DNA from 3 places in the Serratia sp. Nf2 genome. Region 3 is predicted to be linked to each of the others. Evidence: predicted binding sites of a transcription regulator. Region 3 holds the regulator's gene; each other region holds the start of a gene.

Region 1 (4,844 bases), on a different contig from region 3:
ATCACCCACAACCAGGTGAAACGCAGCACCAGCAGCGCGGCGTAGATGGTGGCCACGTCGGCGAACAGGTACCAGGTCTGGATGGTCGGATCCAGCTCCGCCTGCAGGATAGAGGTTTCAAGAATGCCCGGCAGCTGCAGGCCCAACATGATGAACACCATGCCGTTGAACACGAACTCCAGCATCGCCCATACGCTGTTGGCGCGCAGGCGCATCGCCAGCGGCGCGTTGCGGATCACGCCGGATTGGCTGATGGTCATCCCCGCCGCTACCGCCGCCAGGATGCCGGAGACGCCGATGTGTTCGGCGATCAGGTAAGAAGCGAACGGCAGCAGCAGCAGGAATACGATCTGGGTCGCCGGATCGTCGCCGCTCCAGCGGCTCATCACCCGCAGCGATTTACTGTAGGTCCAGGTGACTGCCACGCCGGCCAGCAGGCCGCCGATCGCCACTTTGAGGAATTCGAGGGTCGCGCCGCCCACGGTGAACACCATGGTGCCCATCGCCACCGCGATGGCGAACTTGAGCGACACCAGACCGGACGCGTCATTCATCAGCGCCTCGCCCTCGAGCACGCCCATGATTGGCTTGGGAATGCGCCCTTTGCCGACGATGCCGGACAGCGCCACGGCATCCGTCGGCGACAGCACTGCCGCCAGCGCGAAGGCCGCCACCAGCGGAATGCCCGGCACCATGGCGTAGATCAGATAGCCGACGCCGACCACGGTGATCAGCACCAGCACCAGCGCCAGGCCGAGAATTTCACGCCCGTGGTGCAGGAATTCGCGCGTCGGCGTTTTCCAGCCGTCGGCGAACAGCAGCGGCGGGATGAACAGCACCAGGAACAATTCGGGATCAAAGTCGACGTGCAGCCCGAAATGCGGCCAGGCCAACAGGGCCCCGATGGCGATTTGCATCAGCGGCAGCGGCACCTGGAACGGCAACATGCGCGTCACCACCCCGGACAGGGAGACCACCAGGATCAAAATGAGGATTGTAAAAAAGATTTCCATGCTTTCCTTAGACTCTACGATTCAGACGACATCGGCTCAGGGCCTGCGTTGGTCCCGATAGTAGATCACTTTTTTTACAGCCGTTAAAGCTTGTTGTGCCTTTCAAAACGCGGTGCAGAACAGAAGAAGACTTATCTTAAGAAGGGAAATGCCGTGACAGATTCCCCCGCCCATCGGGCGAGGGAAATCCGCGGGGCTTAAATTGCCCAGCCGCCGGCGTAGAACGCCACCAGCGCCACGGCGATCAGCACGGTGCCGATGTTCAGCTTGCGCCATTCGCCGGAGAAGATGCGGCCGATGACCAGCGAGCTGAAGCCCAGCATGATGCCAGTAACGATATTGCAGGTCAGTACGATGAATACCGCGCACAGCAGGCCGGCCATCGCGTCGACGAAATCGTTGAAGTCCAGCTTGGTGACGTTGCTCAGCATCAGCAGGCCGACGTACATCAGCGCCGGTGCGGTGGCATAGACCGGCACCAGATAGGCCAGCGGCGACAGGAACAGGATCAGCAGGAACAGAATGCCGACCACGGTGGCTGTCAGGCCGGTCTTGCCGCCCGCGGCGGTGCCGGCGGCGGATTCGATGTAGACCGCGGCGGGCGCGGCGCCCACCAGGCCGGAGAAGATGCTGCTCAGGGAATCCGAGGTCAGCGCCTTGCCGCCGTTGATGATCTGCCCGTCTTTATCCAGCAGGTTGGCCTGCCCGGCCACCGCGCGGATGGTGCCGGTGGCGTCGAACACCGCGGTCATCACCAGCGCCAGCACGCTCGGCAACACCACCGGCTGCAACGCACCCATGATATCCAGGCTGAAGATCAACGATTTGCCGTCAGCATCCGCCAGGCTCGGCATGGCGAACAGCCCCTGGTATTTCACCGCCGGGTCGAAGATCAGGCCGATGATGGAAATGGCGATGATCACCAGCAGAATGCCGCCGGGCACGCGCAGTTTTTCCAGGCCGAAGATCACCGCCAGGCCGACCAGCGTCATCACCACCGGGAAGGAGGTGAACGCGCCAAGCGCCACCGGCAGGCCATCCAGCGGGTTCTTCACCACCAGGCCGACGCCGTTGGCGGCGATCAGCAGCAGGAACAGACCGATACCGATGCCGGTGCCGTGCGCCACGCCCATCGGCAGGTTGCGCAGGATCCAGGCGCGGATGCCGGTGACCGAGATAATGGTAAACAGCACGCCCATCACGAACACCGCGCCCAGCGCCACCGGAATGCTGATGTGCTGGCCCAGCACCAGGCTGAAGGCGGTGAAAGCGGTCAATGAAATCGCACAGCCGATGGCCATCGGCAGGTTAGCCCACAGCCCCATCAGCAGCGAGCCCAGACCGGCCACCAGGCAAGTGGAGACAAACACCGCCGCCGGCGGGAAGCCCGCTTTGCCCAGCATACTCGGCACCACGATCACCGAGTACACCATCGCCAGGAAGGTGGTCAGCCCCGCTACCACTTCCTGGCGCACGGTGCTGCCGCGCGCGGAAATTTTAAAATAGCCATCAAGCCCGCCGGTTGGTTTTGCGGCGTGGTTCGCTTGAGAGTTCGACATAGGTTACTTCCCCTGTGTTTCATGAATCGGCCCGTCACAGCAGGCCGGTAATCTCGCCCGCGCCCGATCGCCACGTAATCGTTTACGTCACGTTCCGCATCCTTGCCCTTCCGTCGCATCGCCAACGGCGATGCGCACCAAGGCAAACGTTTAACTCGCAGCGCGCGGTACGGGTAATTTATGGTGGTTTATTCAAGGCAAACGATTATCCTGCCTTCCATAGCGTCTAATCAACTAAAGATCGCGGCAATTTATGCAGAAAGTGGCGGGAATGGCGCCTGCACGATAAAACCGGGGCGACGGGCGCCCCGGCGAATGCCGTCACGGCGAGATTATTGCGTCTGCACCGCGGCGGGATCCATATACATCAATTCCCAGATATGGCCATCCAGGTCCTGAAATCCGTGGCCGTATATCACGCCGTAGTCCCGTGGCGGGTGATAAGTGTTGCCGCCGCCGGCGACCGCCTTGCGCACCAGTTCGTCCACCGCCGCCCGGCTGGGCTGCGACAGGCACACCAGCACTTCGGTGGCCTGTTTGGCGTCGCCGATCGGGTTCGGGGTAAACATCCTGAATTTGTCGTGAGTCAGCAACATCACGTAAATCGTGTCGCTGACCACCATGCACGCGGCGGTGTCATCGGTAAATTGCGGGTTGAAAGTGAAACCCAGGTGGGTGAAAAACGCCATCGAGGCGGGCAGATCGCTTACGGGCAGGTTAACGAAGATTTGCGTAGCCATGGGCTACCTCCGATGAAGAATGACCCCATCGAGTATAGCCCATCCGGTTAGCTCAGCAGGTCGTAAGGGCCGCCCTGCTCCAACGCCCGCTGGTAGGCGGGCCGGGCGTGAATGCGTTGCAGAAAGCCGCGCAGTTTCGGACAATCATCCAACGCGCCGCGCGCCGCCATCGCCTCCAGCGGGAAGCTCATCTGAATGTCCGCCGCGCTGAAGTCGTTGCCGACGAACCAGCTGCCCTTGTTCAGGTGCTGTTCGAGGAATTCGCAGTGCGGCGCGATCTGCTTGTCGAGATATTCGCGCTGCACGCCCTTGCCGATCGCGCCGGCCACCGGCCGCAGCAGCCAGGGGATCGGCGGCTGCCCGAGACGGCTGAACACCAGTTTCATCACCAACAGCGGCATCAGCGATCCTTCGGCGTAGTGCAGCCAGTAGCGGTATTGCTGGCGCGCGTGGAAGTCAGTCGGCATGAACATCCCTTGCGCGTCATAGGCTTCCTGCAGGTATTCGATGATGGCGCCGGATTCCGCCAGCGTCAGATCGCCGTCGACGATCACCGGTGATTTGCCCAGCGGGTGGATCTTTTTCAACGCCGCCGGCGCCAGCATAGTCTGCGGATCGCGTTCGTAGCGTTGCACCTGATAGGGCACGCCCAGCTCTTCCAGAAACCACAGAATGCGCTGCGACCGTGAGTGATTGAGATGATGAACAATGATCATAAAGAAGCTCCTGTCCGCTGCCACACCAGTTCGCCCACCTGCACGCCATTGCCGAGCTGCAAGGGCACCGTGCGCAACGTCAGCCGATCGCCGCTGAAAGCGTAAAAACGCACCTGGCGGCTGCCTACCCAGTTGGGGAACGAACAGCCTTCGACCTGATGCACCACCCGCTGCTCGCTTTCCTCCACCTGATAGCGGCCGAAGTAGCAAATCATATTGATGAAGGCCGCGCGGATCTCCCGCTCGGACCCCTGCGCCAAATCGTCGGCGGCGAAACGCGGCCGCACGGCGCTGTAAAGCTGCGCCGCCATCGTGCCGTTGGCCTCATAGTGGATGCGCCCCAAAACCTGCTCGCCCAGCGGGTAATTCAGCTCGCCGTTCTGGTTTTTGAACACCGACGACACCAGCGCCCAGCTGCCGATAAACGCGTTTACCGTCATTACGCTTCTCCGGTTAAAGATCGTCTGTAAAGGGTAGTGGCGATTTTTACCGCGCGCCAGCGGGTGAAAAAACAATCAATTTATTTGACAGAGATACTCAAAACTCTCCGATTTTTTATTCCAGCCTGTCGCACTACTATTTAACACATCGAGAGACAACGGGCTCTCATCCAATCAATACGCTGAGGAATACATCATGAAAAACGTCAAAATTTTTGCTACCGCTGCGCTGCTGGCTACCGCTTCTTTCGCTACCTTCGCCGCTGACCTGCCTTCCAGCCAACCCGCTGCAGACGCCCAGAAAATCGGCGTAGTCTCCGTTAGCGGCGCCACCAACCTGAGCGCGCTGGAAAGCGAACTGGCCAGCAAAGCCGCC
Region 2 (4,844 bases), 130 kb from region 3:
CTTCTATCACGGCGTACAGGACGCCGACGAGGAAATAACCATGACTCAGTCATTCCCCTGCGCAGACGTTTGCCTGTGCCGCAGTGCCTACGGGCCGGTCGCCGGCCGCCCGACAGTGATCCCAACCCGTTTTTCCCGCCGCCTGAGCAGCAGTTTCCCCGCGGCCTCTCTGAATGACGTTGCACGGTTGACAGCAGAGGACCAAGAGGGGAAATGCCATGACGATTAAAGCCATCGACGGCGGCCCGGCGGGCAAACCGCAGCTGCGCAAATCCCTCAAGCTGTGGCAGGTGGTGATGATGGGCCTGGCCTATCTGACGCCGATGACGGTGTTCGATACCTTCGGCATCGTCTCGGGTCTCACCGACGGCCATGTGCCGACCTCCTATCTGCTGGCGCTGGCCGGCGTGCTGTTCACTGCCATCAGCTACGGCAAACTGGTGCGCCAGTTTCCTACCGCCGGCTCCGCCTACACCTATGCGCAGAAGGCGATCAACCCGCACGTTGGTTTTCTGGTGGGGTGGTCATCGCTGCTCGATTATCTGTTCCTGCCGATGATCAACACGCTGCTGGCGAAGATTTACCTGACCGCGCTGTTCCCGGAAGTGCCGCCCTGGGTGTGGGTGGTGGGCTTCGTTATCCTGATCACCGCTATCAACCTGAAAAGCGTCAATCTGGTGGCCAACTTCAATACCCTGTTCGTATTGGCGCAGGTGGCGATCATTCTGGTGTTCATCTATCTGGTGGTGCGCGGCCTGCACAACGGCGAGGGGATGGGCACGGTGTGGAGCCTGCGGCCGTTCCTCAGCGAGAATGCGCACCTGCTGCCGATCATTACCGGCGCGACTATCCTGTGCTTTTCGTTCCTCGGTTTTGACGCGGTGACTACGCTGTGCGAAGAGACGCCCGACGCCGCCAAGGTGATCCCGCGCGCCATCTTCCTGACCGCGCTGTACGGCGGGGTGATCTTTATCAGCGTGTCGTTCTTCATTCAGCTGTTTTTCCCGTCCATTCAACGCTTCCACCAGCCCGATGCCGCGCTGCCGGAGATCGCGCTGTACGTCGGCGGCAAGCTGTTCCAGTCGATCTTCCTGTGCGTGACCTTCATCAACACGCTGGCCTCCGGCCTGGCGTCGCACGCCAGCGTGTCGCGCCTGTTGTACGTGATGGGGCGCGATAACGTGTTCCCGGAGAAATTCTTCGGTTACATCCACCCCAAATGGCGCACGCCGGCGCTCAACGTGCTGATGGTCGGGCTGGTGGCACTGTCTGCGCTGTCGTTCGATCTGGTGACCGCCACGGCGCTGATCAACTTCGGCGCGTTGGTGGCCTTTACCTTCGTCAACCTGTCGGTGATCAGCCACTTCTTCATTCGCGAAGGGCGCAACAAAAGCTGGAAGGATCGCTTCAACTTCCTGCTCCTGCCGCTGGTGGGGGCGCTGACGGTGGGGGTGCTGTGGCTGAACCTGGAGAAGAGCTCGTTGACCATGGGGCTTATCTGGGCGACGCTGGGCTTTGGCTATTTGGCTTGGCTGACCCGGCGTTTTCGCCAGCCGCCGCCGCAGCTCGAGCGGCAGCCGCAGCAATAAATTCACAGGCGGGAGTTTCCCGCCTTTCTTTTTGGCGCGTGCGGCAGTAGAGTGAAAAACCTGATAAAAAATAACCCATTGGACCCGCCTTATGCCCGCTTTGCCCTCGCGTACCCGCGCCACGCTGTTCGGTTTGTTGGCCATTTTGCTGTGGAGCAGCGTCGTCGGCCTGATCCGCAGCGTCAGCGAAGGGCTGGGGCCCATCGGCGGCGCGGCGATGATCTACAGCGTCAGCGCGGTGTTTTTGCTGGTGGCGCTCGGCGTGCCGAAATGGCGCAGCTTTCCGCGGCCTTATCTCATCGTCGGCAGCCTGCTGTTCGTCAGCTACGAGATCTGCCTGTCGCTGTCGCTCGGCTACGCCAACACCCGCCTGCAGGCGATAGAAGTGGGCATGATCAACTACTTATGGCCCTGTTTCACCGTGCTGATGGCGCTGGCGCTCAACGGCCAAAAGGCCAAATGGTGGCTGGTGCCGGGGCTGCTGCTGTCGCTGTTCGGCATCGGCTGGATCATGAGCGGTGAGGGCGGCTGGTCACCGGCGCAGATGCTGGCCAACGTGCGCAGCAATCCGCTCAGCTACGGGCTGGCCTTCAGCGGCGCGGTGATCTGGGCGCTGTACTGCAACTTGACCAAGAGGATCGCCCAGGGCAGCAACGGTGTGGTGCTGTTCATCGTGCTGACCGCGCTGGCGCTATGGCTTAAATATGCCTTCAGCGCGGAAAGCGGCATGCAGTTCAGCGCCGGCGTGACCGTGACGCTGCTGTGCGCCGGGGTGGCGATGGGGGCAGGGTATGCCGCCTGGAACGTCGGCATTCTGCACGGCAATATGACGCTGCTGGCGACCGTCTCTTATTTCACTCCGGTGCTGTCTGCGGTGTTCGCCGCGCTGGTGTTGCACACCTCGCTGACCGCCAATTTCTGGCAGGGCGTGGCGATGGTTACCCTCGGCTCGTTGATCTGCTGGCGGGCAACTCGCGGAAATTAACGGAAATTATCCGCCGTCGGCGCAATGTTGAACTAGAATTTAACTAGCCATGTTGCCTGAAGGAACGACGACGATGAGAAGCGACATTCAATTTATTCAACAACCCGAAATCGACGTGCATCACTATGAGCGCGGCGATACCGTGCGCCTGACCACGGCGAATCTGCGGCATGAATATCAGCTCGACGTTTATATTTTGCGCCGCGACGACAAGCTGATTTATGGTTCGGTCGTTGCGGCGGCGCCCAAGACCGACATTCCGGTCGCCAGCTGGGAGGTCAAAAACGGTGAAGAGGTGGCGTTCCGCCAGGAAAACATCGCCAAGGCAGTGCCGGCGGTGAACTGATTTCGCTGTGCGTATTTTCTGCTGATTTTGATGAAGGCCGACGTTTATGCGTCGGCTTTTTCTTTTCCACAACACGATGGCGAGCAGGTGACGCCTTGATGACAGTGGGCTCAAAAACTGCGCTAAAAATCGATGTGCATGACAAAAATCACAGCGAATGTGAATTTGAATGAAACATAATTTGACAAATGTGAACGCAATCGATTACCTATTCGCGAAATGCGTAACTGGATCACAGATTCTTACAGTCAGTGGTTTCTATAATGCGCGCGTCATCCGAGTTTCTGTGTGAAGACAACGCCAGGTGTCGGCAGACTCATTGTCATCTTTTCTAAACGGGCAGGAAATGGCCCTTTAAGCATGTGGTAATAAAATGAAAAAAATAGCTCTCGCAGCAGGTGTACTGCTCGCAGCGTCTTACAGTGCATCATCAATGGCTGATAGCAAAGACAGTCAATATGTCTCCGACTGGTGGCACCAGAGCGTCAACGTGGTGGGCAGCTACCACACTCGCTTCGGGCCGCAGCTGAATAACGACGTGTATCTCGAATACGAAGCCTTCGCCAAGAAAGACTGGTTCGATTTCTACGGTTACGTTGACGTGCCGAAGTTCTTCGGCGTGGGCAACACCCCGGATCGCGGCATCTGGGACAAAGGTTCCCCGCTGTTTATGGAGATTGAACCGCGCTTCTCCATCGACAAACTGACCGGCACCGATCTGAGCTTCGGGCCGTTCAAAGAGTGGTACTTCGCCAACAACTACATCTATGATCTGGGCCACAACGCCGACGGCCGTCAAAACACCTGGTACATGGGTCTGGGCACCGATATCGACACCGGCCTGCCGATGAGCCTGTCGATGAACATCTATGCCAAATACCAGTGGGAAAACTACCAGGCTGCCAACGAGAACAGCTGGGACGGTTACCGCTTCAAGGTGAAATACTTCGTGCCATTGACCCAGGTGTGGGGTGGCAACCTGAGCTACATCGGCTTCACCAACTTTGACTTCGGTTCCGATCTGGGCAAGGACAGCCATTGGGTTGACGGCACCGGCAAACAGGTGCGCACCGGCAACTCGATCGCCTCCAGCCATATTTTGGCGCTGAACTACGATCACTGGCACTATTCTTTCGTGGCGCGTTATTTCCATAACGGCGGCCAGTGGCAGGATGGCGCGGATATCGGCACCCCGCAGGGCCCGATCAAGTCTACCGGTTGGGGTTATTACCTCGTGGTCGGCTATAACTTCTGATTTTCCGTGTTATCAGAAACAGAAAACCCCGCCTGGCGGGGTTTTTTTTCGTCATCACTGGGCTTGTTCGACCGGGAGATGCTTCACCGGCATAAACAGCCTGCCTTTGATCACGTGACATTCATTATTTATCCAACTAATGATTTGTTCACGGCTGACGCCTTCCGACTGCGCGTACCGATGAAGATCGCCGTTAAAGTGTCGAGTGATGTATTCCATGAGGGTCATTTGCACGTCTTTTGCTCCTGAACGCCCACCCGTTGCCAGCCTGGCCACCGCGGGAGGTTGAGGTTTCTCAGACAGCGAATGTAAATTATCGGCAACTAAATCTCAACATAAAGCACCAGATTGGGGCGACGGCGGCGGGAAAAAGAATCCCGCACGGAGAGGCGGGAAGTGTTCGCTATTATCATTATGGATGATAAGAATAAGATTTGAGGTGCGACGAAAAAGAGCATGCTAACTCTTTTTTGTTACCTTCCCACGCTAGCGTAAGGCTTATTTTTCTTCAAGAAAAATCTGAGGTAAGTATCGGCATTTTCGAGGCGTTTTGCGTTAAAACAAGATTTTGGCGCGTCTGCCGTCAAACCGCGCCGTTATCTCGGAGTTTCCTTATACTTTGTCCGGAAATGGCCCGCTATAGTCAATAGCGTCACCCACGCAGGAATA
Region 3 (4,844 bases):
TTTAACCTGAATATCGAAAGGGCGCGATCCGTTGATTTCAATGCCGGCCAGACCGAGCATTTCGTGCGCGATACGGTACCACTGATTGTCCTGGATGCTCAGATCTTCTATACACGATGAACTCATAGCTTCTCCATCACCTTCTTCTGACTGATGACCCGTTAGGAAACAGCTTAGACAATTTCTGCGGGTGCATACGTTTACCGGCGGAAAATAGGCCCGCGGCGTCTGATATCCGACTATGAACAGAGGAAATTTAAAGAAACGACCCGGCGCGAACGGCGCGGGATAAACGCATCCTTAAAAAAAGAGTGTGACGCAAAGCGCGTACACAAGTGCTAATTGAGATATAGAGATTATAAGGTGTTACTTTACAAGGTTGTTTTTGAGTATAGGCGTGCCGAGGCGTTGACTCAACTGTAAATCGCACTCGGCACACATATTCTTTAAGTGATTATTAAACTTGGTAATTATGACGCTGAGTTAGCATGTTCCCGCTGCGCTTTTTGCTGCGCGTCAGCCGCTTTTCCCCGCTGCAGGAAATACCCCAGCGCGGCCAGGATCACCGTCGATACCATTACCGTCACCGTCGCCAACAGCGGCTGGGCAATGAACGCCGACACCAGCATGCTCGCCACAAAGCACAGCCCCAGCTGCAGCGTATTTTGCAGCGCGGCGGCCTTGCCACTGCTTTCCGGGAACGGCATCAGCGCATTCGCCACCATTATCGGGTAGCCGGCGCCGTTGACCAGCGCCATCACGCAGAACGGGATCAGCAGCGTGGTGAGCGTCGGTGCGGTCAGGGTCGCCACCAGATACAGCGCCACCATGCTGACACCATAAGCTACCAGCAGCCACGGCAGCAGGGTTTTGCCATTGATGCGCTTGAGCGCGGCACGGCAGCCATAGCCCCCCAGCAGGAAAGCCAGCGTCTGCGGCACATAGCTCAGACCGATGTCGCTCGGGCCATAGCCCATATCACCGAGGATGAACGGCGAGCCGGTCAGCCAGGCGAAGAAGCCTGCCGAGCAGGCGGCATACATGGCGACGTTGCCGCTGAACACCGGGGATTTCAACAGTCGCCAGAAGCTGACGCCGTTTTTTGGCGCCTCGGCGGTGGGCTGCGTTTTGGCGCGCTCTTTGAGCATCAGCGTCGGTAGCAGCAGCAGTACGGTGATGGCCAGCAGCACGGCGAAGATCGCGCGCCAGCTGGCGTGGTTCAACAGCCAGGCGCCCAGCAGCGGCGCCAGCGCCGGCGACAGCGCGACCAGCGGCATGATGGTGGCGAATACGCGGTTGGCCTGGCCTTCGCGATAGCGGTCGACCACCAGCGCTTGCCAGATGGCGGCGGCGGAACAGACGCCGACGGCCTGAATAAAGCGCAGGATCCAGAGCTGCACGGCGTTCTCTACCCACAGCATGCCCAGGCAGCCGAGGGCGAACAGCGTCAGGCCGATCAATAATACCGGTTTGCGGCCCAGGCGGTCGGAGAGCGGCCCCCACAGCAGCTGCGCGAAGGCGAAGCCGGCCAGGAAGATGCTCAGGCTGGCGCTCACCGCGCCGGCGGAAATTTGCAGTTCCTCCCGCATGGCGCCGAAGGCGGGGAGGTACATATCGGTCGCCAGATAACCCAGCATGCTCAGGCCGGCGAGGTAGAACATAAAGCCAAAGGAATTTCGCATGGTATTTCTCGTTAATATTTTAGTGTCGCAGGTTTTTAGCGCCGGCCAGTGTATCCGGCTGGATCTCTGCTTGTGAAACGGTAATATTTGCAAAGTGCTGTTAAAAAAATTGAAGGCAAAGCGATGTGGTCTGAATATTCTCTTGAAGTGGTCGACGCAGTGGCGCGTACCGGCAGTTTCAGCGCGGCGGCGCAGGAGCTGCACCGGGTGCCGTCGGCGGTGAGCTATACCGTACGGCAGCTGGAGCAATGGCTGGCGGTGCCGCTGTTTGAGCGGCGTCACCGCGACGTGGAGTTGACGCCGGCCGGCGCGTTGTTTATCAAGGATGCGCGAGTTGTTATCAAAAAAATGCTCGACACTCGCCGCCACTGTCAGCAGGTGGCTAACGGGTGGCGCGGCCAGCTGAATATCGCGGTCGACATCATCGTCAAACCGCAGCGCAGCCGCCAACTGGTGCTGGATTTCTACCGTCATTTCCCCGACGTCGAATTGATGCTGCAACCCGAGGTGTTCAACGGCGTGTGGGATGCCTTGGTGGACGGCAGGGCGGATATGGCGATCGGTGCCACCCGTGCGGTGCCGGTCGGCGGCGGCTTCGCCTTCCGCGACATGGGCTATATGAACTGGCTGTGCGTGGTCAGCCCGCAACATCCGCTGGCGCAGTTGACGGGGCCGCTGAATGACGATCAGCTGCGGCCGTATCCTTCGCTTTGCCTGGAGGACACCTCGCGCAATCTGCCCAAGCGCGTCACCTGGACGCTGGATAACCAGCGGCGGCTGGTGGTGCCGGACTGGACTTCGGCGCTCGACTGTTTGTGCGCCGGGCTGTGCGTCGGCATGATGCCGGCGCATCGGGCGCTGCCGCGGGTGCAGCGCGGTGAGTTGAAGGCGTTGCAGCTGCAGCAGCCGTTTCCTGCCAGCCCTTGCTGCCTGACCTGGCAGCAGGATAAACCGTCACCGGCGATGAGCTGGCTGCTGGCGTATCTGGGCGATGGGGAAACGCTGAATCAGGAGTGGCTGAGCGAGGTGGAACCGGAAGCCGCGCAGGCTTCCGGCGCGGGGGATTAGCGGCGGTAGTCGATGAACGGGCCGTCGGCGACCGAGCGGCGTTCGATCAGCTTCGGATGCACTTCGATCACCTGCGACTCTTCGCGTTTGCTGATAATGCGATCCAGCAGCATGGTGAAGGCCATTTCGCCCAGACGCTCTTTCGGCTGGTGAATGGTAGTCAGCGCCGGGGTGAAGTAGCGGGCGTTGCGCACGTTGTCATAGCCGATCACAGAAATATCCTGTGGCACCCGCAGCCCCAGCTCGTCGGCCGCGCAGATGGCGCCCATCGCCATGATGTCGCCGCCGCAGAATACCGCGGTCGGCCGCTGTTTTTGCGACAGGATTTGGTGCATCGCCTTGTAGCCGGACTCCGGCTCAAAGTCACCCTGGACGATCCACTCTTCGCGGATGTCGATATGCGCTTCCTGCAGCGCCTTCATAAAGCCCTGATGACGGCCGCCGCCGGTGTTGCGCGACAGCTGGCCCGGAATGGCGCCGATATCGCGGTGGCCGCGCTCGATCAGGTAACGGCCGGCCAGATAGCCGCCTTCGAACGCGTTATCGATGATGGTATCGGTGAAGTCGCCGCGCGCAGCGCCCCAGTCCATCACCACCATCGGGATATTACGGTAGTCTTCCAGCATGCCCAGCAGCTGATCGGGGTACTCGGAGCACATGACCAGCAGGCCGTCGACGCGTTTTTGCGCCAGCATCGCCAGATAGGCGCGCTGCTTATCCATATTATTGTGTGAGTTGCACAGGATCAGGGTGTAGCCCTTGCTGTAGCAGCTGTTTTCCACCGCCTCGATCACTTCGGCAAAGTAGGGCGCTTCGCTCGAGGTGGCCAGCAGGCCGATCGACTTGGTGTGATTGACTTTCAGGCTGCGCGCCACGGCGCTCGGCGAGTAGTGCAGTTCTTTGATGGCGGCCCACACGGCCGCTTTGGTCTCTTCGGCGACGAAACGAGTCTTATTGATGACGTGCGAAACGGTGGTGGTGGAAACGCCCGCGCGTTTGGCCACATCTTTAATCGTTGCCATGTAAGGAATGACTCCTGAACTCACATGTTTACAGCATGTAAGTGTGATGTTAATCGTTTGCCTACGTAGATCCTTCTCCAGAGAAGCGAAAACTGAGTTTTTAGTGTGTTGAAGTCTTCAGCGCTTAATCAGGAGGGGCATGGATGCCGGTACGCAGTTGTGAACTGCGAATTTTGTCGCATATTGAACAAAAGTGGAAGAGGTAATCGAGATTATAAACCGGGAAATGATAACAAGATTTTATCGGCGAACTGTGGGAAAATGATTTGACGTACTAATTGTGCGCCTTTTATCCTTAGGAAAGCCCATTTTAAAGGAGTTGTCATGGATACCGAATTGAAGATGTCGCTGTTCACCACCGTCTGCGCGTTGGCGGTCATTATCGCTTTCAGCTTCGTTGCCGCGTTGAACTGATTTACCCCCGGTTATAAAAAAGGCGCAGCCTGGCTGCGCCTCATCACCTCAGAACCTGCGCTTACGCTAGGTTTTCCGCGGCGAAGGTCCAGTTGACCAACGCCCAGAAGTTTTCCAGGTATTTTGGACGCGCATTGCGGTAATCGATGTAATACGCGTGTTCCCACACGTCAACGGTCAGCAGCGGTTTGTCTTCACCGGTCAGCGGGGTGGCCGCGTTGGAGGTGTTGACGATCGCCAGCGCGCCGTCCGGTTTTTTCACCAGCCAGGTCCAGCCGGCACCGAAGTTTTTCACTGCGGCATCGGTGAACTGCTCTTTGAACGCAGCGAAGGAGCCGAAGGATTTGACGATCGCCACCGCCAGTTCGCCCTGCGGTTCACCGCCGCCCTGTGGCGACAGGCAGTGCCAGTAGAAGGTGTGGTTCCACACCTGCGCGGCGTTGTTGAAGACGCCGCCGTCAGAGGTCTTGATGATCTCTTCGAGCGATTTGCCCTCGAATTCGCTGCCTTTCACCAGGTTGTTCAGGTTAACCACGTAGGTGTTGTGGTGTTTGCCGTAGTGGTATTCCAGGGTCTCGGCGGAGATGTGCGGCTCGAGCGCGTTTTTCTCATACGGTAATGCAGGTAATTCAAACGACATTGCTTCCTCCTTTACAGC

The links. Region 3 encodes PurR, which represses purine synthesis genes. Its sites were predicted from a motif close to CANGCAAACGTTTGCNTG; they were not measured.
Region 1: the regulator PurR is predicted to act here: its motif matches at 2,712-2,729, upstream of C9411_RS11905 (NCS2 family permease).
Region 2: the regulator PurR is predicted to act here: its motif matches at 3,114-3,131, upstream of C9411_RS09115 (nucleoside-specific channel-forming protein Tsx).

What each region holds. Positions count from the first base shown of each region.
Region 1 is NZ_PYTW01000004.1:353,350-358,193, forward strand. It holds gene C9411_RS11900 (Na+/H+ antiporter) at 1-1,013, opposite strand, end outside; gene C9411_RS11905 (NCS2 family permease) at 1,211-2,572, opposite strand; gene C9411_RS11910 (VOC family protein) at 2,905-3,312, opposite strand; gene C9411_RS11915 (glutathione S-transferase family protein) at 3,360-4,028, opposite strand; gene C9411_RS11920 (lipocalin-like domain-containing protein) at 4,025-4,468, opposite strand; gene C9411_RS11925 (YdgH/BhsA/McbA-like domain containing protein) at 4,665-4,844, shown strand, end outside.
Region 2 is NZ_PYTW01000003.1:277,164-282,007, reverse strand. It holds gene C9411_RS09130 (APC family permease) at 219-1,589, shown strand; gene yddG (aromatic amino acid DMT transporter YddG) at 1,681-2,574, shown strand; gene C9411_RS09120 (hypothetical protein) at 2,648-2,920, shown strand; gene C9411_RS09115 (nucleoside-specific channel-forming protein Tsx) at 3,294-4,175, shown strand; gene C9411_RS09110 (hypothetical protein) at 4,230-4,409, opposite strand.
Region 3 is NZ_PYTW01000003.1:143,562-148,405, reverse strand. It holds gene cfa (cyclopropane fatty acyl phospholipid synthase) at 1-126, opposite strand, end outside; gene punC (purine nucleoside transporter PunC) at 471-1,682, opposite strand; gene punR (DNA-binding transcriptional activator PunR) at 1,806-2,750, shown strand; gene purR (HTH-type transcriptional repressor PurR) at 2,747-3,772, opposite strand; gene C9411_RS08465 (YnhF family membrane protein) at 4,097-4,186, shown strand; gene sodB (superoxide dismutase [Fe]) at 4,248-4,826, opposite strand.